DNA from 4 places in the Paenibacillus sp. 2TAF8 genome. Region 1 is predicted to be linked to each of the others. Evidence: a T-box and tRNA genes for the amino acid it is inferred to sense, from the RefSeq annotation. Region 1 holds a T-box; the other regions hold tRNA genes.

Region 1 (6,212 bases):
GAAACGGTATGAGTTTGATCGCAGGAACAGTCGTCTCACTGCCGGTTTCACGTGAAGTGTCTCCATTTGGCTATTTTTTGACGACAGGATCGGAAGATGTATTGCTTCACTATACCGAGCTAACTCGGGATATCAAGATTGGTGAAACGCTGGAGGTTTTTGTATTCTTTGATACAGAAGACCGTCTGGCTGTTACGATGAAAAAACCTTACCTCACGCTGGGTGAGATGGCTAAATTGGTCGTAGCTGATGTGCATCCGCGCCTCGGTTGCTTCCTGGAGATGGGTCTCGGACGTCAGTTATTGCTTCCGATTCGTGAATTACCTGAACTCGAAGAATTGCGTCCTCAAGTTGGGGATGAAGTGTTCGTGATGATGGAGCACGACAAACAGGGGCGTCTACGTGCCAAATTAGCCGGTGAACGCGAGCTTTCACCGCTTGCCTTCCACGCGCCAACCACCTGGCTGAATGAGTGGGTAGAAGCGCTGGTGTACAAGCCACTTCAGATGGGTACATTTGTACTTGTTGATGGTGGTGTACTCGGCTTCGGGGCAATCGGGATGATTCATTCCTCCGAGCGCAGTCATATGCTGCGTTTGGGTGAAAAGGTGAAATGTCGGGTTACGCTGGTAAGGGAAGATGGTCGTGTGAATCTGGCCATGACGCAGCGCAAAGAAGTTGGGCGTAACGAAGACGCAGACAAGCTGCTTGCTTTTATGAAAGAGCGCCCGATGGGTGGAATGCCGTATTCGGATGCAACGCCGCCGGATATTATCAAGCAACGTTTTGGCATCAGCAAATCCGCGTTTAAACGTGCCTTGGGCAAGCTGATGAAAGATGGACTGGTGGTACAAAAGGAAAGCTGGACTTATCTGTCCGAATCCGCTCCTAAACAGGAGCAGGAAGAGAAGTAAACCTGCGATAACGGGGTTCATCTTTTATTTAAAGTTAAATACATTCATTCTGTACGAAGTATAGTATATCTCTTGAAGCGAAGCGGATGCGTGGTGCACCGATTTAGGTAAAGCAGGGCCAGACTGGGTAAACACCGGAATGGATGCCCTGCTTTTTCTTTGGATTTTGATATTATCCGATAAGGAAAAATGAAATTGAAAGTGCGGTGCCGACATGTCTTACCGGAAATTTGCCTACGTTTACGATGAATTAATGGAAGATATGCCTTATCCGGACTGGATAAGGTTTGCAAGAACAGCCTGGGAAAAGCATGGCATGCCTAAAAGTGTGGTTGAGCTTGGCTGTGGAACAGGTTCAATCACGATTCCGCTGGTGAACTCCGGCTTTGAAGTGACGGGGATCGATCTCTCCTCCGATATGCTGTCTGTTGCCCGTAGCAAGATGGAAGCCACAGCCCAGGGACATCGTTTGTACCGGGAAGGCAGTGTTCGCTGGGTGCAGCAGGATATGCGGGAATGGAGAGTACCGGAACCGGTAGACTCTGTCATTTCGTTCTGTGATTGTGTGAACTATTTGCTGGAATCGGATGATGTGATTCGTACATTTGAGCGTACGTATGAGATGCTGAAGCCGGGAGGTACGTTTCTGTTTGACGTACATCATCCGAATACACTGATTCGGTATGATGAGGAACAGCCTTTTGTGTTGGATGAGCGCTCGGTCTCGTATATTTGGACGTGTGATTTCGATCAGGAACGGTGTGAAATTGAACATCATTTGAGCATTTTCTCGCGAATAGACGGTGGCAGCAAGGATACCTACCAGCGTTTTGAGGAAGTTCATGTGCAGCGTGCTTATGATCCGGACTGGATGAGATTGGAATTAAGCAAAGCGGGCTTCCGGGACGTGAAGGTATATGCCGACTTCGAGTGGGGAGAGGCTGGAGACAGCGCACAGCGATTGTTCTACGTAGCCGTGAAATAAAATACACTGATCAATAACAGGTTTGATGTATATTTATTATGATGAACTGTCCTTCTGCAGCAAGTGAGCATGTTGCTGGGGGCAGTTTTTTTCGAACAGATATAATCAAAGGTATTGCTGCTTGAAGCAAAGACAGCCATAATAAATGGTAATGGAAAACGTTTTCTGAAGTAGAAGAATTATAATCTCACAATGGGAGGGGTACAATTATGGAAAGTGCATATAAAACAAGATTGTCCAAAGAGCAGTTGGATCAGATTATGAAGCATCATCTCGCTGTATCGATTCAAGATCATGAGGAAATGATTGRAGGCTGGGCAAACCAAGCTTATAAAATCACACTTGATGACGGACGGAAAGTTGTTCTTAAAATTGCACCTTTGGCTGCGACCAATCTGATGCGCTGTGAACAGAATTTAATGACGGCAGAAGTTGAGGCACTCCGGCTTGTTGCCAAACTGCAGGATGTTCCTGTGCCTCAGGTGCTCGTTTATGATTCTTCGCTCCAATTCGCTCCGGCGCAATTTTTTATTATGGAATACATGTCGGGGAAACCATACAACCAGGCCAAAACGCACTGTACTCCCGAAGAGCAGGAAGAGGTTGAACAACAGTTAGGTCGTTACAATAAGCGAATCAACGAGATTCAGGGTGAACGGTTTGGTTATTTTTCCGGGAAAGACAGACAACGTGGCACATGGAGAGAAGCCTTCTTGATGTTAATGGAGGATATGCTCATCGATGGGCAAGAGGCGGAGGTTGACATCGGGATTGATTACAACGAGCTAAGACGTCTGATTGAGGAGAGAGCGGATGCACTGGATGAGGTGACCGAAGCTGTTCTGATTAGCTGGGATTTATGGGATGGCAATGTGCTGGTGCAGGATACGCAGATTACGGGCATTATCGATTTTGAACGCTCGTTATGGGGTGATCCGCTAATGGAGCATTATTTCAGTCATTTTAACTATACTCCAGGATTCCTCAAAGGATATGGACGTGAGATTACAACGGAAAATGAGCGAAAGCGCAGACGTTTGTATGATTTGTATTTTGATCTTGCTCTTCGGATTGAATGTGACTACCGTCATTATGATAACAAGGAGCATGTCGACGGGACAATCCAGAATTTGCAGGAGGGCATTGAACGTTTTCGGAAAATCTGATCAGCAGACTGTTGCATATGGTTTGTAACAGTCTGCCATGTAAACAGATGAAAGTGACATGTCATATTGACTTTGAGCTTGCATTTTTATATAATGCTTCCTATATTGTATACATATTTCGATGATAAGGATCAGTAGTAAATGCTGTACATGACAGAGAGTCGGCGGTTGGTGCAAGCCGATTGACAGTATTTTGCGAACTCGCCTTGGAGAAATGCGGTGATTACAAAGTTCTATGCCTTGTGTGCAGAACTGGAAATCCGCATCGGTTAACCGCCGTTACAGGTCTAAAGGGAGTGGATGACGAAGCACGTTCATCCGCTAACTAGGGTGGTACCACGGGAATTCAACCTCTCGTCCCTAGCGCTGCAAACGCTACGGGATGCTGAGGTTTTTTTGTTGTTATAAATTGCTTATAACCTGAAGGAGGAATATAGATGAGTGAGAATCATCAGCCGAAGCACGGCTATCAGCCACAAGTGATGGAGAAAAACTGGCAGCAATTTTGGGATGAGAATAAAACGTTTAAAACAGGTGAGGATCCATCTAAACCGAAGTTTTACGCGCTGGATATGTTCCCGTATCCGTCCGGTTCCGGACTACACGTAGGTCACCCGGAAGGATATACAGCAACAGATATCGTATCTCGTTACAAGCGGATGCGTGGATATAATGTACTGCATCCAATGGGATGGGATGCTTTCGGTCTGCCTGCGGAACAGCATGCACTGGATACGGGAGAGCACCCGCGTCACATCACATTCCGTAACATTGACAACTTCCGTCGTCAGATCAAGTCACTCGGATTCTCGTATGACTGGGATCGTGAGATCAGTACGACAGACCCTGAGTATTACAAATGGACACAGTGGATCTTTATCCAGCTGTACAATAAAGGTTTGGCCTATGTCGATGAAGTACCGGTGAACTGGTGTGAAGCTTTGGGTACAGTGCTTGCAAACGAAGAAGTTATTGATGGCAAAAGTGAGCGTGGTAACCACCCGGTTGTGCGTAAACCGATGCGTCAATGGGTACTCAAAATTACGGAATATGCAGAGCGTTTGCTGGAGGATCTGGAAGAGCTGGACTGGTCGGAAAGCATCAAGGATATGCAGCGTAACTGGATCGGCAAATCGACCGGGGCTGAAGTAGTTTTTGCCATCGAAGGCCGTGAAGAAGTGATTAAAGTATTTACAACCCGTGCAGACACATTGTTCGGTGCAAGCTTTGCCGTTCTGGCTCCAGAGCATGAATTGGTTGAAGCGATTACGTCCGAAACACAGCGTGAGGCGGTTAAAGCTTATCAGGAGCAGGCTGCGCGCAAGAGTGATCTGGAACGTACCGATTTGGCGAAAGAAAAAACAGGTGTGTTCACAGGTGCGTACGCGATCAATCCGGTAAACGGAGCAAAACTGCCGATCTGGATTGCTGATTATGTACTGGCGGGTTATGGTACGGGAGCTGTAATGGCTGTTCCGGGCCACGATGCGCGTGACTGGGAATTTGCGAAGCAGTTCGACCTGAATATCTTTGAAGTTATCGAAGGCGGAGATGTTACAAAAGAGGCATATACAGGTGACGGCGCACATGTGAACTCCGATTTCCTGAACGGATTGAACAATGAAGAAGCTGCAGCGAAAATGATCGCTTGGCTTGAAGAGAACGGCAAAGGACAAGGTAAAACGACCTACCGTCTGCGCGACTGGCTGTTCAGCCGTCAACGGTATTGGGGAGAGCCGATTCCGATTCTGCATCTGGAAGACGGAACGATGAAGACAGTGCCAGAAGATCAATTGCCGCTGTTGCTGCCTGACATTGATCAGATCAAACCTTCAGGCACAGGTGAATCCCCACTGGCTAACGTTACCGATTGGGTAAATACAGTTGATCCGGAGACGGGTATGAAGGCTCGCCGCGAAACCAACACGATGCCACAATGGGCGGGAAGCTGCTGGTACTACCTGCGGTTTATCGATCCGCATAATGACAAGGAACTGATCTCAAAGGAGAAACAGCAGCAATGGTTGCCAGTTGACCTGTACATTGGTGGAGCAGAACACGCAGTACTTCACTTGCTGTATGCTCGTTTCTGGCACAAGGTGCTGTATGATCTGGGTGTTGTACACACGAAAGAGCCATTCCAAAAGCTGGTCAACCAAGGTATGATCTTGGGAACTAATAATGAAAAAATGAGTAAATCTCGCGGTAATGTCATTAACCCGGATGAGATTGTGAACGAATTTGGTGCAGATACACTGCGTCTTTATGAGATGTTTATGGGGCCGCTCGAAGCGACCAAACCATGGAACGCAAACGGAGTTGAGGGAATGCATCGTTTCCTGTCCCGTGTATGGCGTCTGTTCATCAACGAAGACACAGGTGCGATCAATGAGAAAATTACAGTTGACGGTGGAACGGATGAGTTCAAACGTACAGCGCACAAAACGATCAAAAAAGTAACGGAAGATCTGGAGCACCTGCGCTTTAACACCGCGATCAGCCAGTTAATGATTTTCATCAATGATGCTTACAAAGCAGATACACTGCCTCGCGAAGCAATGGAAAACTTTGTTCAACTGTTGTCACCTCTGGCGCCGCATATGGCAGAAGAGCTGTGGAGTCGTCTTGGACATGAGGGTGGAATTTCTTACGTGGCTTGGCCTGAATACGATGAGTCCATGACGGTGGATGCAGAAGTAGAAATCGTGGTTCAAGTGAATGGCAAAATTGTAACTCGTGCGACTATCGCGAAGGATCTGGATTCACAGGCAATGCAGGATTATACGATGGAACTGGCATCTGTGAAACAGGCGCTGGAAGGCAAGACTATTCGCAAAGTCATTGCCGTTCCAGGCAAACTGGTTAATATTGTTGCCGGTTAATTTCACTGGCACGAAACACCTCATCCAGTTTGACTAAATCTTCATCATATTTCTCATGTGTCGTGTGGATCAGGCTGTCAAATACGCCATCCAGATTATTTCTCAGCAGTGCAAGTGCCTGTGCGGTTATTCCGCCAGGTACAGCAACGCGAGCCTGGAGTTCTTGCGGAGTATAACCTCCTTCGGTGAGCAGCTTGCCTGTTCCTAATAGCATCTCACCGGCAAGAGCACAGGCATCAGCGCGTTTGATCCCTGTCAATCGCAC
Region 2 (6,212 bases), on a different contig from region 1:
TCATAATAATGTTTAAAAGAGGGGGTAAAGATTACAAAAAAGTCATTAATGTTTCATCAGAGAGAGACCTGGATATTAAACAAGTTTGTCAAGAGCTAAAAGTGTTATTCCTATATGTTAAAATAAAGAGAAGTTTTGCGTTTTGTTGCATATATTGACAAAAGTTTATTTATTGCATATCATACAATTAATAAATACAAAATTTGTATTTAAATTGTTTTCATTGGAATTTGTTTGGTTGATTAATCAAATTTGTGAATTGGGGAGTGTGTTGTCTTGTGAAAGCAAAAAAATTAGTAACATTTGTACTGGCATGTTCCATGGTATTCTCCGCAGCAGGAATGGCTGTCCTTCCTGTACCAACCGTATCGGCAGCTGATGCTTCCGGTACAACAGCYAGTCTGTCCGATATTTTAAAAAATCAGCGCCCGGATGGAGGCTGGAGAAAAGATTACAGTCAGACGTCAGGTGAATGGGCCAAATCAACGATCGATAACAAAGCTACATACTCAGAAATCAGAAGACTAGCAAGTGAGTTCAAAAAAACAAATGACCCGCGATACTCGGCTGCAGCGATCAAAGGCATCAACTTTTTGCTTAACATGCAGTACTCCAATGGCGGTTGGCCTCAAGTCTATCAAAGCTCCGGCTATCATAAACATATAACCTATAATGATGACGCGATGATTAATGTATTGTACATGCTGGATGAAGTCGCAGGACGTAAGGGGATCTTTTCCTTTATCGACAGTTCTCTCGCAAATCGCAGTAAAAATGCCGTTTCCAAAGGAGTGGATGCCATCCTGAATACCCAGGTAGTATCGGGTGGGAAGTTAACGGCATGGGGACAACAACATGATTCCAGTTCACTGAGACCAGCCGGGGCCAGAATCTATGAAGTGCCTTCATTAACGGCAGGTGAGAGCGTAAACATTGTGAAGTTTCTGAAAACGAGACCGGCTAATTCAAGAATCACTGCATCCATCAAAGGTGCCGAAGCCTGGTTTAACAAAGTGAAAATTACAGGATATCGGTATGAGAGAGCGAATGGGGATAGCCGAATTATTGCTGATTCCAGTGCATCACCGATCTGGGCCCGTTTCTATGAACTCGGTACAGACAAACCGATCTTTGTGGGACGTGATGGCGTTGTGAAATATAAGCTGAGCGATATTGAAAAGGAAAGAAGAGGCGGTTATGCATGGTACGGCAACTGGCCTTCCAAGCTTTAGAAAGTTCTCTTTTTGACTGGATATTCTAATAAGTCCACTGGTGCCTGAAATATAAGTTTAATCTATAGCAGGCCTGATCAGTGCGAATCGGTTACATATCTGATTCGCACTGATTTGTGATGGATAGATATGTGTGTTGACATGTTAAACTGCGCATGGTATATTATTTCTTGTCGCCGATAATAATCGGAGAGACACAATATATGCGGTCGTGGCGGAATTGGCAGACGCGCACGGTTCAGGTCCGTGTGGGCTAACCCCCCGTGGAGGTTCGAGTCCTCTCGACCGCATCGCATAAAAAGGTTCCTCAGATTAATTTCTGAAGGAACCTTTTTTATTTTTCTGAGTAGACTTATAATTTCTTTTCTTGATTAAAAAAGCCCTCAGTTCCTTCCATGCCAACATTGGGCAAGGTTCTGAAAAGAGGGCTTATTGCTTAATTCTTATTGATTCACAGGTTCGGCAGTGGGTTCAACGGTAGGTTCAACAGCAGGTGTAACATCTGTTTCAACGTTAGTCTCCATGTCTGTCAATGGAAGTTCAATCTCAAATTCGGACGCAATGTCCTCTTCAGAGATAAAGTTCGTACCCGATAGATTAGCTACGAAAGTGGTTACACTTCGTGCTGGGAGCTGTGCGGTAAACGCACGGTTAGAGACATTAATTGCAGGTTGACTAGCCAGGTTCCGACTAGCGTCTGTTACCCAAGAAGATACGCTGGAAGCATTGCCGTTCTGCAACACAAATTTTTGGTTAACAGCAGATGTACCGCGGTTAATCGCTACGATAACCACTCGGTTATTGCCTTTGTACGCAGAAACGAAAGTGTTTGTATCCGGGTTTTTGGAAGCATCTACTCTGACATAGCCTGGGCGAATGAATTTAGAGAAATGAGCCATATTGTATCCGCGCTTACTGATCGTACCGTCTTCCTTCATTGGTCCATATGATCTGCGGATATACCACCATACATAGGCTTGAAAGTCGCCCTCCACCATTGCATTGTGCATGTGGTAGGAGATGTCGAGCGCTTCCGGCCAGCGGTCAGCGGAATTGTTGTCACTGTTCGGATAATATACTTCAGTCATCCAAAGCTCTTTGCCAGCGCCCTTCTGTTTGAAAAGAGGATAGGCAAAATTGTTGAACTGTGTTCCATACAAATGTGCTCCCAGAATGTCCATGTTAGCAAGTGCCTGTGAATCATTCAGGATTGGGTCGGATATGTTTTTCAAGTATTGGAAGGATTCTGGAGCCATGACTTTGGCACCTTGAATGCTACCTGCATTTTCTTTCATGAAACGAAGAATCTCTTGCGGTGTCCACCAAGTCCATTCATGAGCGTAATCCGGCTCGTTTTGAACGGAAATGGCATACAGGTTCACGCCGTTATTTTTCATATAAGTTACAAAATCATTCAGATGTTGCGCATAAGCAGCGTATTTGTCATACCGTAATCGTTTTGCATTGGGATCACCGTTTCGATTAAACGTTTCAACCATGCTGCTTGGAGGATTCCAAGGCGATGCAAACACGATAGCTCCCTTTTCAATCGCACGTTTGGCTGTAGCCAATTCACGAGACCAGTTATTCCGATCCGGGTCAACCCAGATTCGGAGCACGGAGAATCCCAGTTGGTTCTGATCATTTCCGAAAGCGGTTTCACGTTGTGCTGCCGTTAAGTCACCAATCCAAGCGGGATGGTTAATGCCGCCGAAGCCACGTATTACTTGTTTCTGTGAGGATAAGTTAATGTTGGCGTCACTCGCTGCGGATACGTTCGTTGGGGTTAACATCAATGGTAGTGCTGTTAAGCAGGCTAACATAATGTTGACTGATTTTTTAAATTTGAGATTCAACTTCAATGTGCTCACTCTCCTCGGTATAATTGACTTGCGTAAGCTTGGACAAGAAATGTAAATTCCTCGGTATAGCTTCGAAAAGGGTGGGGCATCACTTCCTCTCAATGTAGAAATGTGTTTAATGGATAACTTGGCTAAAAATCTTTGTTTTGTAAATTCTACTATATTATTCCTGTTAAAAATACCTGATATATTGCAGTTCTTTGTAATTTTTTATATTTTCATGACATTATTGCTATTTTCATAGCAGAATGACCTTCTTCGGAATTTATGTCAGAGCGGGAAACAACTTAGAAGGAGAAGGGGGGGGGATCATTCAGAGCATGTTGCTCCCGAGGCAGATAGAAGTCAGTTGATTCAAACCAAGTATATTGAGCGTTTAGCTCGGGCATTAAACCGTGAACGAAAGAGAGAAACCTCTGATTTTTGAAAAGCGGATCATTTTACTGAAACGTTAAGGGTTCCATTGTAGGAAAACTTATGGAAATTCAGAATGTAAAGCTTGCTTTGATGCAGGCTTTTTTGTGTTCCAGTTGTCCTAGAATGAATTGGGAAAGGCAGCTTACATATAAGTGCCCATGATATCAAACAATGAGAACAACACGTTAGAGGGGGTTGCAGGGTATGAAGCGAAATAAAAGAAAACAGGGCTGCCTGGGTGCACTGAGATTTCAATTTTGGATCTGCTTGTGTGTCGTAAGTGTAGTCATTGGAACAGGCGGAACTGAAGTTTCTGCCATATCACCGGAGACGACTTCATCAACTGCTTCTCAGCTCAATCGACTGGCCATTATTATTGATGATGTCGGTAATGATATGAAGGGTACGAAGGAGATTTTGGATATGCCTGTGAAGCTGACTGTTGCCGTGATGCCTTTTTTGCAAACAACGAAACAAGATGCAATCGCTGCGCATGAAAAAGGGATGGATGTGATTGTACACATGCCGATGGAACCCAAGAAGGGAAAGCCTGAGTGGCTTGGACCAGGGGCAATCACATCCAATCTGACGGACGAGCAGGTTCGGGAACGGGTGGAAAAGGCTATTGATGATGTGCCCTATGCCATTGGCATGAACAATCATATGGGTTCCAAAATTACTTCCGATAAACGTATCATGTCTATTGTGCTGGATGTATGTCTTGAGCGAGGTCTATTTTTCGTTGACAGCCGTACGAATTTTCGTTCCGTAGTTGGTGAGCTTGCCGTAGCCAAAAATTTGCCGCCCGTGGGCAATGACATTTTTCTGGATGACCAAAATACGAAGGCACACATTCGCAAACAGCTTGATCTGGCTGCGAAGCATGCGGTTGACAAGAAAAGCTGCGTTGTCATTGGACACGTGGGGCATACAGGCATGAACACCTCTGCCGTGATTCGCGATTCAGTCTCCCGCTTGCAAAACCAGGTTCAATTCGTAGGCATCGGAGAGATGGTACGAGATGTATGGCACTGGCAGGCCGCACCTAGGCTACCGACAGATAATAAATAATACCTTCGGCAATCGACTGGGCAATCCGTTTTTGTTCTGCGGGATCATTGATTCTCGCCCGGTCGGCTGCATTGCTCAAAAAACCGGTCTCCACAATCACTGCCGGCTGTTTCACATAGTTCAACATGTAAAACGTCTTGCCCCATACGACGTCACGATGCGTTCCGCATAAGCGGTTCATGGCATCTTGAATCGATTGTGCCAGCAAATAACTACGACCCTCTTTCTGGTGAAGCACTACAGGGCCATGAGTAGCCGAACGCGGGCTCCAGTTGGCATGAATACTGACGACAATATCCGTGCTTACTTCTTCACTAAGGCTTTTGCGCTGTGCGAGATCTCTTATATGACGTGAACGGGTATTCAACCAGCGGTTCTCGTCACTGAGCGCGTAGTCGCCAAGACGGTTAATGATGACCGCGTAACCTTTGCTGCGAAGCAGCAGATAGATCTTTTGACTAATCGCTAAATTGATATCTTTCTCTAAGATACCTGCTTCTGTTGTGCCGCCATCAATACCGCCATGCCCAACATCCAGCAAAATAACGGGTGCTGCAAAAGCATGATGGCTTGAGCGATAAGCATCTCCATCGGTCATCGGCATGATGGATGGCTGATTGGCAACCGGATCATGCCCAATCAGCGCGGAAGCGAAGGAGATACCGGGAAGAGAATAGACACTGATCAGCAGCGCGGTAGAAACGGTCAACAGCAGCTTATACATGGAAACACACTCCTTAACAAAGTTGGTATCCAAGTTAAAAGTGAGACATGATGGATACCTTTGGCATTAGACTGTGCAATTCACATCATTTCATACGTTGATTGCAAAAAAATGTTTAATTCAATCACATCTTGCGCACAATAGAACTAACGTTACTTCACGAATGTGCGGAAGAAAAGGAGGCTGCATCATGGCTAAAAGTGATGAGCTTGTTAAATATATTACACAGCGTGTGGTGCATTATATTGACACCCCGAAGGATGAGCGGAAAGAACGGAGAGCACAGAGCAGAAGGAAAGAGCCATGGTCGATGAAATGGTTTGGCATGATACCGTTCGCAGTATCTCTGTGGGTGGCAAAAAGAAAAAAAGATTCGGAGTGAACGGTTGTTTTACACCTGTAATCCTCTAAAGAGAGTTAACGTAGCTAACGCGAATGACACATAACGGTTGAAAACAAAGATTTAGTTTTTCAATTGTAGTATTTAACAAGGAACATTCGCCGTAACCAACTCAAAGACGCAGTCCTTAAAAAGGAATGCGTCTTTTTGTGATGTGTTTGAGGTTTAAGAAGAGTTGCGAATTGTGAGAACGTAAAAATGTCCGTCATTCAACAGTTTATTTATGGGAACAAACCGTTGTACAGAGTTAAAACCCCCAAGTCCTATGTAAAGAAGGACTTTTGCTGTTTCTTCCATATGCCACATTTGGTACCCGCTTATCGGCAATGGGCCCCCGTAGAATAGATTGCGTTCTCCTGCTGAGAAGATGAGGGAATCGGTATGACCAGTTGTAGGAATGCGCTGAATCTGTTGCTGGACCTGAGAGATTTGCAGCGGTTCTGATGTCAGCCAGATCAGTTGTTGTGAGGGGTCAAAAGCCGGCTGCAAATGTAGTGGACTTGTTA
Region 3 (6,212 bases), on a different contig from region 1:
GATCGTTTCCCCTGAACGAACCAGAGCTGCGGCTAGTTTGCCAATGGCCCGTTTTTCCTCAGAAACATATTTCAGTCGGTCTTGATACGACTTGAATTCTTGTGGGGGATAGGGGAGGATTGCACCGCCGCGTGTGCGAATAATGGCTTCCTGCTCTTCGAGTTTAATCAGATCCCGGCGTGCAGTATCTCTTGAAACATCAAATAAAGATACAATCTCTTCTGCGGAGATACGATGATGTTTGCGCAGGTGCTCAATGATGAGTTGCATGCGTTCTTCTTGAAACAAACGTAAAGCCTCCTTATATTCATGGATGACCGTGCGTTGTACTATAGCTTAATTATAAGTAATTATAATGTGATCTGCAATATTGTAAGTGGAAATAAGTTTTTGTAAGTTTTTTATCATAAATTTACAAAATTAAAGTACAGTTATGACACGAATATGATTTTGGATTTAACGAGTTAAGGTAAATAGGAAACGAGAGTTAGACTGATCTGATTACAAAATGACCTTTGAATACAAGCAAAAATTTGGATTGTAAAAGGAAATAAAAAAAGTATTGCAATATTATATTTATCTGTGATATACTCATTCTTGTCGCCAAGAAAGACAACTTGTTTATAAGGCCCGTTGGTCAAGGGGTTAAGACACCTCCCTTTCACGGAGGTAACAGGGGTTCGAATCCCCTACGGGTCATAGTATTACCTCATTTTTCACCTTTAAGAGATTCGCCATTAATCAGAATTTCTTTGGAAGTCACTGCTCTGTAACATTCGATAAGCATGGCATAACAACAGGTGAAGTTAGATCGAGAGCCATTAGCTCAGTTGGTAGAGCACCTGACTTTTAATCAGGGTGTCGAAGGTTCGAGCCCTTCATGGCTCACTTTTATAATTTAATATGCGGTCGTGGTGGAATGGCAGACACGCTATCTTGAGGGGGTAGTGGGTGTATACCCGTGGAGGTTCGAGTCCTCTCGACCGCATTAGATGTAAGAGTGAAACATCCCTAATTAATTTAGGGGTGTTTTTTCTTTTGGTTTTATGATGTTAATTGGCTTAGCGGGATTTAATTCCGAATATAGAAACATACATAATAAACGTACAGTACTAAGTTATTGATTGGGGAGCTCCTTTAATCTGCTAACCGGACAAATGAGTTCAATATAGTTTTAAGCATGAAGGGTGATAGAATGAAATACTTTAAAGTTACTCTGTTTATACTTTCGCTTTCTATTTTTTTATTTCATGTATTTAAATTAGTTTATCTTTGGACGGATATTCCTGAACGTATCGCAATCCACTTTACTAACGATATTCCAGATAACTGGGGTCCCAAATCTATCCTGTACATCATGCCTGTCATAGGTGTGTTCTTGTGGTTTCTTATTGGAATATTAGTTAAAAAGCCAGATAAATTGAATTATATTAATTTAACTGAAGCGAATAAAGAGATTCAGTTTTCTAGAACTGGAAAAGTCCTGATTTTGATTCAAAATCTAAGTTTTCTATCCTTTCTACTAGCTAATGAAGCGTTGTTAAATTATGCGGTGGGTATCGATTCTAGCTTACCTTTTATAATCTCGCTTAGTCTTTTGGCTTTTTGTTTTATTGCTCCGATTTATCTTTTAATTTGGGCATCCACATTGAGAAGGTAGATAGGATTAGAATGAATTTACGATCTTAATGAACGTGGTAGTATAATAGGTTGGTTAGACTGTAAAGCAAGGGGGCTTCCTGTTTAATGGAAGTCCCTTGGCCTTTACAGAATATCAATATAACTTTTAACAGGACTTTTCTTTTGAAGGTGAAACCATGGACCGACCTGCATAAATTGTCTAATTTTCTTATGGATTGGTAGGGAGTATGGTAGGCATTTCACTCTTAATTGAGAGAATCTCGGTTGGTATAAAAAGCTGAGCATTCAGAAATATTGTGCTATAATTCTATCATATGGTATTTGCGTTGATTATTACGGTTGGAAGGCGGTTCTTGCATGCAGTCAATCTATGAGCGAATTGAAGACCTGATTGCCGAAAGAGGGATGACAAAGAAGGCCTTCTGTCAACAGCTGAAGATAAGCACGGGCAATCTTGGTGACTGGAAACGTGGTAAATCTATCCCAAGTACAAATAAACTGATTGAAATTGCTTCATTTTTTGATGTTAGTCTGGACTGGTTAATGATTGGTCGTCTATCGAAGGAAGCAATTGTGCGGGAAAAGCGGGAAGATTATTTTTTTAACGTGTTGCGGCAATTGAATTGCCAAGAGAGTGAATTGTCGGCTGTAGAACAGTCTTTTATTAGTGAGTATATCGAGTTCACTCGTTATCGAAAATTTAAAGAGAGTAAAGATGCCGGCAGTTATCGTTACCAACCTGAATCGGAAGACGGGAATAAGTCAGAGCAGGAAGGAACGTAAGTGCCTTTGGATAATAAAAAAACCTCCATCTGTGCCGAATGTAATGCTTTCGGACAACAGGGAGGTTTTTTATTTAGAAATAGAGGGATTTTTAGTTGTGCTTATCAAGAATGTTGGAGTATTTCGGATATAACTGGCGGATACAATCTGGGCAGATGTCATGTGTAAACTCAACTGAAGTGTGTTTCTCCAAGTATCGTTCAACGCTGTTCCATTTGTCTGAATCGTCCTTGATGTGTTTGCAAACGGCGCAAATCGGCAGTAGTCCATAGAGTGTACGTGCTTCGGTCAAGGCTTGCCGCAACTGGAACTCTGTCTTTTTCTGCTCTGTAATATCTGTGTGAGCAATTAAAGCGAGACGGGAGTCTGCCTCTGGCTCATCCTGTAAAGGAGTGAGTTCAACGCGAAACCATTTTTCTTCGTTTTGTGGCGTAGTAACAGAGATATCGTATGTATGGGGCTTGTTAAAAGGTACGACGTTATGCCTCAGATACTGTGCAAATTTGGTTGGATAGAGGTTTTTCTGTTGTGCGGCCCAAGCCTCCATCAGATGCAGGTAATGATTATGTCGGCTGGCTGCCTGTAAGAAAAGTTTATGAAGTCCGTGCTGCCAGGCTTGGTTGCAACTTCGAATCATCCAATGATGATCTATAATGATCAACTGATGATTGGTGGACTGGAAGGATAGGCTTTCAATGTCACATGTAATATGTCTCATGAGAGAAGTCCTCCTTTTATGAAAAAAAACTTATCGTAGATCCTCGGGGATGTCTAAAATGTCGGCGACCTGATGTCTGAATCGAGTTGCTTTTCGTGTGCCATGTATAAGGTTGGATAGACGGTAAGGTGGTATGTCGTGTTGTTCGCAAAAGGTTTTCTGGTCAACTTGAAGCTCGGTTAGCCGTCGCTTGATAGCCCATCCGAATGGAGTGACTGGTTTTTTCTTGTTCAATAGGGTTCACCCCTGAGTGGATTTTATAGTATTCAGCAGGTCATTCTTCGTGTAATATAGATAGAAATGCGTGCTATGAATTCCATTATATACGTAAATTCGTCATCTAACAATTAAAAAATACGGAAATAAGTGTATTTTATGAATTATTATTACGTAAGTACGTGTTATTTGAATGGATGAATATGAAAAAACACGCCAGCAAGAGGATTTGCGGCGTGTTTTTGGTGTGTTCTGCAGAAAGGTAAGAGGAATGATGGGGTTTATGCTCTATAAGCGTGGAGACCCGCTCCGAGCATGTGGAAGCTGGGGAATAATGACTTCATAGACATGGAATTGGGGTGCATATGTGATTCTGAAGAGGAAGTGCTAACGGTAGTCCATTCGTTTTCGAGGTCTGCGGTCAGGCGAGACAGTAGTTCCCGAGTAGCAGTTTCACTTAGAAGTATAACTTTGCATGCTTCAGATACGCATGCATTCATGGCTGAATGCAAGTAACCGAGAACCGCCTCTTCGACGGGGATGTCGAGGTGGTGGTTGATCCAGGCGTGAACAGTGGAGAGGCAGCCAACCGAGTTGTATTTGGCGAAGATCTGTTCAAGTGGGCTAAAATCGATCCAGGGGTGCAAAGCTCGAGAGAGTTTAATTAAACGTTTGCCTATGGTTGTTGCTTGCCCTCTCAACTCAGGAGGGGTCCGTTGTATGTGCACAAGTTTGTCGATTAAGGCAATTCTCCAAGTATCCTTATGATCAGTCGCGGCATAGATTCCCTTGATGGCCATTCCTTCGAGTCGCACGAGACTTGGGTGTAGCTGGCAACGCATAAATGATTCGAGGTCTTCGGCTGTCCGAATGGTGCCTTCCTTGATGTGGGCGTCTATACCAAAGAAATGGGTGAACCCTCCCACCTGGACAGAGGGGTCAAGCAGTTTGGTGTAATCGAGCAACTTATTCCCACGGTTCACGATCTTTCGCCTCCTGTGGTTTATTGTGTTAGGTTTTATTACGCGTTTTTAGTTTTAATTAATTTTTATGTGTGAATTCGAATTATATGATATATATATTCACATAATTATCCTTGTTTTGTCAATCTTTTGCGCAAAAAAATAGATTTATTATATATAACATGTTTATTGTGTTAATTAATATAACATTTTATCTGATGTGAATATGAAATCATTTGTTTTCAAATGACAGCTCTTTTTTGAGGAATCAGATTTAATGATATGTGCTTTCTAAGGAAATATGACTGAATTTTGTGCAGATTATAGGCAACCAGAAAGGGGGAGTGCATAGCTTAATGTTAAAACGTTGTAAGATGAGAAAAAAGTAATAAAGTGCTTTACTTTTTCGTGGTAATCCGGTATAATTAATTCTGTTGCCGATAATTTACGACATGCGGTCGTGGTGGAATGGCAGACACGCTATCTTGAGGGGGTAGTGGGCGTATGCCCGTGGAGGTTCGAGTCCTCTCGACCGCATTATATGAAAAGTCCTTGTAGATCAAGGGCTTTTTTTATTTATTTACTAAACATATATGGACATTTTTGCAGGTCAAACTTGTCTCTGAAAATCTTTATTTAGACTGAGGTGATTTACTGACAAAATTAATCGATTCTTGCGCCAGAAAAGGCGTTTTTTTTATATTCTTAATTAACTACCATTATATATAAATTTATTGTATAATGGAATTGGTTGTAAATTTTGATAGAAGGATGGGATAAAAATGAGGCTTAGAAAGTTGATTACGGTCCTTTTAACTTCAATGTTATTACTAACTCTGTCATCATCAGTTTTTGCTAGCGAGATAACACCTACAGCGATAGGAATAGGAGATACGAGGGATGACGCTATTTCGTTAATCTTTGCGAATGGTAGCAATAGGGCTGAATATTCACTATTCTTGCAGAACAATAGTGACCAAGACTGGTTTAAGTGGACAAATACTACTGATAAAACACGATTTGTTAGAATTGAAAGCCTCAGTGAAGACAGAAGCATAACAAACAGATTAGGAATTCAATATGATTTTAACAATGGTTATCTTTCTACTCTAATGTATGCAGATACATCAGGAATAAGCTCGGGTCATATTATGAATATTGTACCAGTACCTCCGGGGGCCACTATTTACATGGTAGTAGACGCTCCAACTTTATATGGTGTACAGCAATATAAATTATTCTTTTATGATTTTGAAAGTCTTTAAAGCTATAAGACCGTCATTGCTGATGCGGGGATGGTAGTGAGGAGAATTACAGTTATCTGAAGGGAAAAACATTCAGGGGATCGTGAAGTACGGAACGTATCACAAGGAAAAAACAAGGACTTTTCAGCGAGCTATCGGTAAAGAAGAGAAACTGGACTTACAACGAAACGTCAGATACATGGACTTGTGCAGCTGGACAGACGTTATATTTTCGGTATGAAAGTCGGACGGTGAAGGAGAGCGGCTACCCGATTCTGACACGTCATTACCTGAGTGAGGATTGTAGCCAGTGCCCCCTGAAGGGCACATGCACAAAGGCTCAGGGAGACCGGGAAATTGCATTTAGCTTGACCTACATGCGGCAAAAAACGAGATGAGAGAACGTCTGCGTAGCGAAGAAGGATACACACTGTCGGTTCGGCGAATGATCGAGCCTGAAAGTGTGCTTGGGTAAAATAATCGAGGATTCCGAAGATTCCTGCTTCGTGGCTTGCAAAAAGTAAGCTTGGAAGTCGGGTGGCCTTGCCTTACCCACAATCAGCTCAAAAAAGCAACAATGACGGAAAAACGTAAACGGGACCAAGCAGGATAAACCTCTGCTTGGTCCCGTTTGAACGTATCGGTGTT
Region 4 (6,212 bases), on a different contig from region 1:
CCTATGGCGATGTGTGCAGAAGGGGGAAAAGGTGCGGATATCCAGTACATTACGCCTAAAGATAATCGCGGTGCAGGCTCATGGGTGGGTAATCAACTAAGTACATATCCGGATGGTACGCGCGTTAAATTTGTTGTGAAATAAAACAGCACCTGTTGCGGCAATGGAAAGGTTCGGAGACGAAGTGTTTTTTGCTTAGGGAAAATATAAAAAAAGTCATTATCAGTCACATAAAAAAAACCAGACGTTAGTGGCGTCTGGTTTTTGAGTATAAGTTCGCTGTATTTGAAAGACAAGGTCTCCGGTATACAGCTTATATATCTAATAGCATATGTCTACGTTCTCTGTAACTAGGAGCAGTTGAATATGCACAATGACAAGTACCTACACGAGCTGCATAGTGCCTAGATGGTGAGAGCGAAGGGTTAAAAGGCGAGTGACCTGTTCGACTTCATCAAACGGAATCCACACATTTCCCTGGACCGTCCGTAAAGAGAGAATGGAGCTGTCGGCAGATCGCTCCGGGAAGCCAGTTACTGTCTGTCCGCTTGTATTCCGAACCAAAATTTGTTGATTGCGCCGAATGGCAATTTCTACCTCTTTTTTCATAAGTCATTGCTCCTGATTTATAAGATGTTCATCCGTATGTCTAAGTTATCAATGGTTAATTTGTCTTCATTATCTAGTCTATCAGAACTAGGTATAGATTTCCAGTAGAGAAATAATCAAACTGTTCTAGGTGTATTGACTTAGCGAGTGGAAAGGCGTTACTGAACATAAGCTACAGGGTTATATAAGGTATGAGGAAGAGGAGGGGAACAGCATGACGAAACTGTTCGTTGGGCTTGCTCGTTCGGAGCACGATGCAGTTATCTTATTGAATGCGTTAAAAAAGGAAGGTATCAAAGATCAATATCTGGGGGCTGTAGCCAAGGAGCAGTTAGATCTGGAGATGATTAGTGAGAAGACGGGACTACCCAAACCGCTAAAAGGTGCCGGAACAGATGGAGCGTTTGGAGCGCTGAAGGGCATATTAGCCGGGCTCGGAAAACGAATGGATCAGACCGCATCCATCGGGAAAGCGGTTCGGAGATTAGCAGGCAATGAGATTGGAAGTGAGACAGATGATCTAGTCTTAACGCTGACAGAAGCAGGCATTCCTGAAGAGGATGCACATCATTACGAGGACTGGTTACTGCAAGGTCACATTCTGGTTTTTGTAGAGTGCAGTGAGGAGCAAGCGGAGCGTGTGAAGTCCATTTTGTTTTTTTTAGTTTAATTTAAGGCTGATTTTAGGTTCCTTTAATGTTGGGGGGGTATTCTTATCTCACACCTCCCTTAATATAGATGGTTTACCGGAAGTCCGGGACCGCAACTCGGACTTTCTAGGCACTGTGAGCTGACGCTTGCAGTGCCTGTTTCATTTTTTTAGGAAAAAGTGTTGCATTATTAATTTGTTCATGGTAAGATATTTCTTGTCGCCAAGAAAATAATACATACGCCGGGGTGGCGGAATTGGCAGACGCACAGGACTTAAAATCCTGCGGTAGGTGACTACCGTACCGGTTCGATCCCGGTCCTCGGCATCTCTAAGAAAAGATCACATGAGCTCTTGTTAAACAAGAGTTCATGTGATTTTTTTATGCAATTTTTTGCTTCTAGAAATATGATTTCATCTCAAGCAGTTTCTTCATAACCCCGCAGTTCATAAACACAACACCCACATAATACATATCAGAAAGTGGATTCGGGCGTCTTTTTATGAAGTGAGGTGACAATGGTGTATACTATCTGTAGGCATATATTACCTTTCCCTTGCTGACGGATGAAGTTCCAATAAGATACATTACTCGAAAATCGGAGTGCAGTGTAACTTGCACATATGAACGAGTATCCAGTCATCAAACAACACAACAATCTATGGACGGAGGACTCAAGTTTATGTTGAAACAGCTTAAGCCATATAAGGTATTACAGGAGCGTAGAATCGAAGAACTGAAATCCGATGCGTACCTGCTGGAACATCTAAAATCGGGTGCTCATATCGTATTGTTGTCCAATAGCGATGATAACAAGGTGTTCAACATCGGTTTTCGTACACCTCCCGAAGATGATACAGGGGTAGCTCATATCCTGGAACACTCCGTGCTCTGCGGCTCGAAAAAGTTTCCGGCCAAAGATTCCTTTGTGGAGCTGCTCAAGGGTTCACTCAATACATTCCTTAACGCCATGACGTATCCTGACAAAACCGTCTACCCCGTTGCGAGTCGCAACGATCATGATTTCCATAACTTGATGGATGTGTATCTGGATGCGGTATTAAATACAAATATTTATGAGAATGAAAAAATATTTTTGCAGGAAGGTTGGAATTACAACCTGACTTCTGCAGATGACGAACTGACATACAACGGTGTGGTGTATAACGAGATGAAGGGTGCCTTTTCTTCGCCAGAACGGTTGGTTCGACGAGAGGTGCTGAACTCTCTTTTCCCGGATACGACATACTCCTGTGAGTCTGGGGGCTTCCCGGAGGCGATTCTGGATCTCACTTATGAGGGATTGCTTAATTTCCACAAACGGTACTATCATCCGTCCAACAGTTACATCTATCTGTACGGGGATATGGATATGGAAGAGAAACTGCAATGGCTCGATGAACATTACCTGAGCAACTATGATCGGATCGAGATTGACTCTGAGGTTAAATTGCAATCTGCCTTCCCGAAACGGGTGGACACGGTGAAGTCCTACTCTGCGGGAAGCACGGAATCCGAAGTAGACAACAGCTTTTTGACCTATAATGCGGTAATTGGCACAAGTCTGGATAAGGAATTGAACATTGCGTTTCAGATTTTGTTATACGCATTGCTCAATGCACCGGGAGCTGTTCTGAAGCAAGCCTTGCTAGATAAAGGCATCGCGAAGGATGTTTACGGCTCTTATGATGATAGCTTGTATCAGCCTGTGTTTACGGTGGGACTGAAGAAGAGCAACTTGTCCAGCAAGGACGAATTTCTCGGGACGATCAAGGAAGTGCTGGAGCGTGTTGTGAAAGAAGGATTTGACCCGAAAGCATTGCTTGCCGGCATCAATTCTTATGAGTTTAACCACCGGGAAGCGGACTTTGGCCGCATGCCGAAAGGACTGATCTACGGACTCTCCTCCCTCCAAAGCTGGCTGTATGATAAGGAAGCAGCTTTCACGTATTTTGAGGCGAATGATGTATTTGCAGAACTTCGGTCCAAAATGAAAGACGGTTATTTCGAACAACTGATTGAGAAGTATTTATTACAAAATACACATACATCATTTGTCGCGCTCACACCGGACAAAGGCTTGAACGCACGCAAGGAAGAGGCGCTGAAGGAGCGGTTGAAGTCAGTGCAGGCTGGACTTAGTCCAGAAGAGGTGCAGGGTATGATTAAGCGTACCGAAGCACTTGCCGAGTACCAGAACACTCCTTCCACCAAGGAACAGCAGCAGGTCATCCCGACGTTGTCTATTGAGGATATTGATACGAATGCGTCTAAACTGTACCAAACGTTGAACAACGTGGATGGCACAACGGTTTTGCATCATAACTTGTATACGAATGGCATCGGATATCTGAGGCTGTTGTTTGATATCAAGGAAGTACCACGGCGCTTATTGCCTTATGTGGGATTGCTCAAAAACGTACTTGGTTACGTAGACACACAAAATTACTTGTTTAACGAGTTATCGAATGAAATTCATATCCATTCTGGCGGAATCAACAGCGGGGTTGGTACGTATGCGAATGCGCATCAGCTTCATGATTTCAAAGCAACCTATGAGTTCAATGCAAAGGTGCTTTATGACAAATTGGGATTTGCTTTTGATATGATTAAGGAAATCGTGTTTACGTCACGTTTTGACAACTCCAAGCGACTTTTCGAGATCATTTCTCAGGTGAAAGGTAATTTGCAACGTAATCTGATCAACAGTGGTCATTCCGCAGGAATTGCCAGATCGTCCTCGAAACATTCAGCCGTTGCTGATTTCCGGGAGTCGGTTAGCGGGATTGCTTATTATCAGTGGCTTGAGGATCTACAGGCGAACTTTGATGCGAAAAAAGAAGAACTGTCCTCTAGTCTGCAAGAGCTGATGGGTTACATTTTCAGACCGGAGAACCTGCTTGTCAGCTATACGGCAGATGATAAAGGATACGAAGGTCTGGAAGAGCAGGTGTCCGCTCTGAAAGCAAAGCTGTTCACACATGAAGTGGCGAAGGAAGCTTTTGCGTTTACGCTTGCAACACATAACGAAGGTTTCCGTTCTCCATCCGAGGTTCAGTATGTGGTGCAAACCGGGAATTATATTGAAAAAGGATACGCTTATACAGGCTCACTGCGTGTATTGCAAGGTATCTTGTCACTGGACTATCTATGGAACAATATCCGTGCCAAAGGTGGCGCTTACGGCTGTATGTCCGGGTTCAGACGCAATGGAGACAGTTATCTGGCTTCCTACCGTGACCCGAATCTGGATAAAACCTATAAAGTATACGAGGAGATTCCGCAGTATCTGAACGATTTCCGTGCCGACGAACGGGAGATGACTCGTTATATCATCGGTGCGATTCAGGATCTGGATGCGCCAAGAACGCCTTATAGTGAAGGGGCATTCTCACTGGAATGTTATCTGTCCAATGTGACGGAAGCTGATCTGCAGCAGGAGCGCGATGAGGTGCTTGGTACGAAAGAGAGCGATATTATCGGGTTTGCCGGATTTGTTTCTGCCATTCTGGAGCAACAGCATCGGTGTGTTATTGGAAATGAGCACAAGATTGAAGAACAGAAACAACAGTTCGATGAAACGTTGGATCTGATCAAACATTAAGGTGCGGTGACCCAGGTGCGGCTGTGAAAAGAAAGCTTCAATAAACATCCCTAGAAAAAAACATTTTTAGATAACAAGAAGAGACACTTGCATGGGCTGGTAAGTAAAACAGCTGGTGCAAGTGTCTTTTTTAGTATATTCGAGTTCCCGCTTAAGTTACCGCAAGCATGTTGTAAATTTTAAGCGTGCGCAGATCTTCCTTGGAGATTTTCAGCTCGTTGTAAAGCTCTGGCGTTTCGGGTAGCGGAGTGCGGGAGAAAAGCATTTTCAGCGCAATGGGCATAAATGGCCTGAATGAAACACCAGCCATCAATCCCCACTTTTTCTCCGATTCCTGGAATGAAGCCAGAATATTAATATATAAATTCTCCAGCGGCGTGGCCTGATTTTTCAAAATGAGCGTGGTCAAAGTATCATAATGCTCGGTATGACCCCAGTACATATTTTCACATTCCTGATAATTGTCAAAATCCTTCACATTCATATACATCACCGTACGGTAGCGATTGGCGTCCGATTGAGCCATCATGTCAATCACGCAGCGAATGAGACTGTTGTTCCTGCCGTCGTAGAAGTACGAATAGAAGCGGGTGGAGTTTCTGAAAAAGCTGGACTGGACCGTGTTCATCAGCGGAGACGCATGCCTCGGTTCTTGGTAAAGTAACTGCTCGACCTGAATGTTCAGCGCATCTGCAATCTGGTGCAGTGTGACGAGATCCAGCGTAATATCACCGCTCTCATATTTGGAAAGAGTACCTTTGCTCTTGAAAATCTGGTCTGCAAGTTGTTGTACGGTGAGCCCGCGCCATTTGCGGAAGTTTCGTATTTTTTTGCCCACTTCCTGGTTGATGTTGTTCATTGGGGTGCTCCTTATCGAGTTGGATGATCAGAAGTGTTTCCTGAGAATAGACAAATAAGCTGAAAGTCTTTCTTAAACGCCAAAGCCTATCAGAAATATATCACTTTTTCAATGAAAAGCCTATTCTAAGGAAACATCAAAAGTGTTTTGTTTCTTCTAAGTAGATTCCCTTGCATTTGATGCAACTCCGGCTGCATGGAACAATAGGGTTAGAATTGATGAACCGAAGAACGGATAGATTCAACATCCATAAATGATGAAACGAAAAGACAGAGGAGTTAACCCCATGACCAAAATGAGCAAAATGAATACATCCTATAATTTTGATGAGATCATTGACCGCACCGGAACCAACGCCATGAATACGGATGGTTTCCGCCAATATATTTTTAACGCAACGAGTGAGATGAAATTTCCGTTTAAGGATGAGGAGTTCATCCGCATGTGGATTGCCGATATGGAGTTCGCTACACCTCCCGAGATTTTGGAT

Evidence for each region. The T-box of region 1 lies ahead of leuS (leucine--tRNA ligase). A T-box ahead of a tRNA ligase gene usually reads a tRNA of that ligase, here a tRNA-Leu.
Region 2: it encodes a tRNA-Leu, which carries the amino acid that the T-box ahead of leuS (leucine--tRNA ligase) is inferred to sense. The anticodon was not compared.
Region 3: it encodes a tRNA-Leu, which carries the amino acid that the T-box ahead of leuS (leucine--tRNA ligase) is inferred to sense. The anticodon was not compared.
Region 4: it encodes a tRNA-Leu, which carries the amino acid that the T-box ahead of leuS (leucine--tRNA ligase) is inferred to sense. The anticodon was not compared.

The regions. Positions count from the first base shown of each region.
Region 1 covers NZ_JBFRFN010000015.1:64,646-70,857, forward strand. Annotated here, with positions in the region: gene rsfS (ribosome silencing factor) at 1-12, shown strand, start outside; gene AB4Z30_RS20755 (CvfB family protein) at 9-914, shown strand; gene AB4Z30_RS20760 (class I SAM-dependent DNA methyltransferase) at 1,129-1,899, shown strand; gene AB4Z30_RS20765 (phosphotransferase family protein) at 2,109-3,065, shown strand; T-box leader at 3,178-3,430, shown strand; gene leuS (leucine--tRNA ligase) at 3,503-5,947, shown strand; gene comER (late competence protein ComER) at 5,928-6,212, opposite strand, start outside.
Region 2 covers NZ_JBFRFN010000018.1:101,786-107,997, reverse strand. Annotated here, with positions in the region: gene pelA (pectate lyase) at 279-1,232, shown strand; tRNA gene AB4Z30_RS22690 (tRNA-Leu) at 1,438-1,522, shown strand; partial or broken gene AB4Z30_RS22685 (carbohydrate-binding protein) at 1,829-3,055, opposite strand; gene AB4Z30_RS22680 (divergent polysaccharide deacetylase family protein) at 3,716-4,582, shown strand; gene AB4Z30_RS22675 (N-acetylmuramoyl-L-alanine amidase family protein) at 4,557-5,306, opposite strand; gene AB4Z30_RS22670 (YqzE family protein) at 5,497-5,688, shown strand; gene AB4Z30_RS22665 (hypothetical protein) at 5,872-6,212, opposite strand, start outside.
Region 3 covers NZ_JBFRFN010000006.1:386,997-393,208, forward strand. Annotated here, with positions in the region: gene AB4Z30_RS11825 (DeoR/GlpR family DNA-binding transcription regulator) at 1-288, opposite strand, end outside; tRNA gene AB4Z30_RS11830 (tRNA-Glu) at 628-699, shown strand; tRNA gene AB4Z30_RS11835 (tRNA-Lys) at 816-888, shown strand; tRNA gene AB4Z30_RS11840 (tRNA-Leu) at 906-988, shown strand; gene AB4Z30_RS11845 (DUF1648 domain-containing protein) at 1,196-1,660, shown strand; gene AB4Z30_RS11850 (helix-turn-helix domain-containing protein) at 1,999-2,424, shown strand; gene AB4Z30_RS11855 (hypothetical protein) at 2,516-3,142, opposite strand; gene AB4Z30_RS11860 (XRE family transcriptional regulator) at 3,173-3,376, opposite strand; gene AB4Z30_RS11865 (urease accessory protein UreF) at 3,640-4,341, opposite strand; tRNA gene AB4Z30_RS11870 (tRNA-Leu) at 4,775-4,857, shown strand; gene AB4Z30_RS11875 (hypothetical protein) at 5,103-5,585, shown strand; partial or broken gene AB4Z30_RS11880 (transposase) at 5,595-6,177, shown strand.
Region 4 covers NZ_JBFRFN010000011.1:113,620-119,831, reverse strand. Annotated here, with positions in the region: gene AB4Z30_RS17720 (NucA/NucB deoxyribonuclease domain-containing protein) at 1-144, shown strand, start outside; gene AB4Z30_RS17715 (hypothetical protein) at 385-609, opposite strand; gene AB4Z30_RS17710 (hypothetical protein) at 824-1,279, shown strand; tRNA gene AB4Z30_RS17705 (tRNA-Leu) at 1,501-1,586, shown strand; gene AB4Z30_RS17700 (insulinase family protein) at 1,942-4,863, shown strand; gene AB4Z30_RS17695 (helix-turn-helix domain-containing protein) at 5,015-5,722, opposite strand; gene AB4Z30_RS17690 (MalY/PatB family protein) at 6,009-6,212, shown strand, end outside.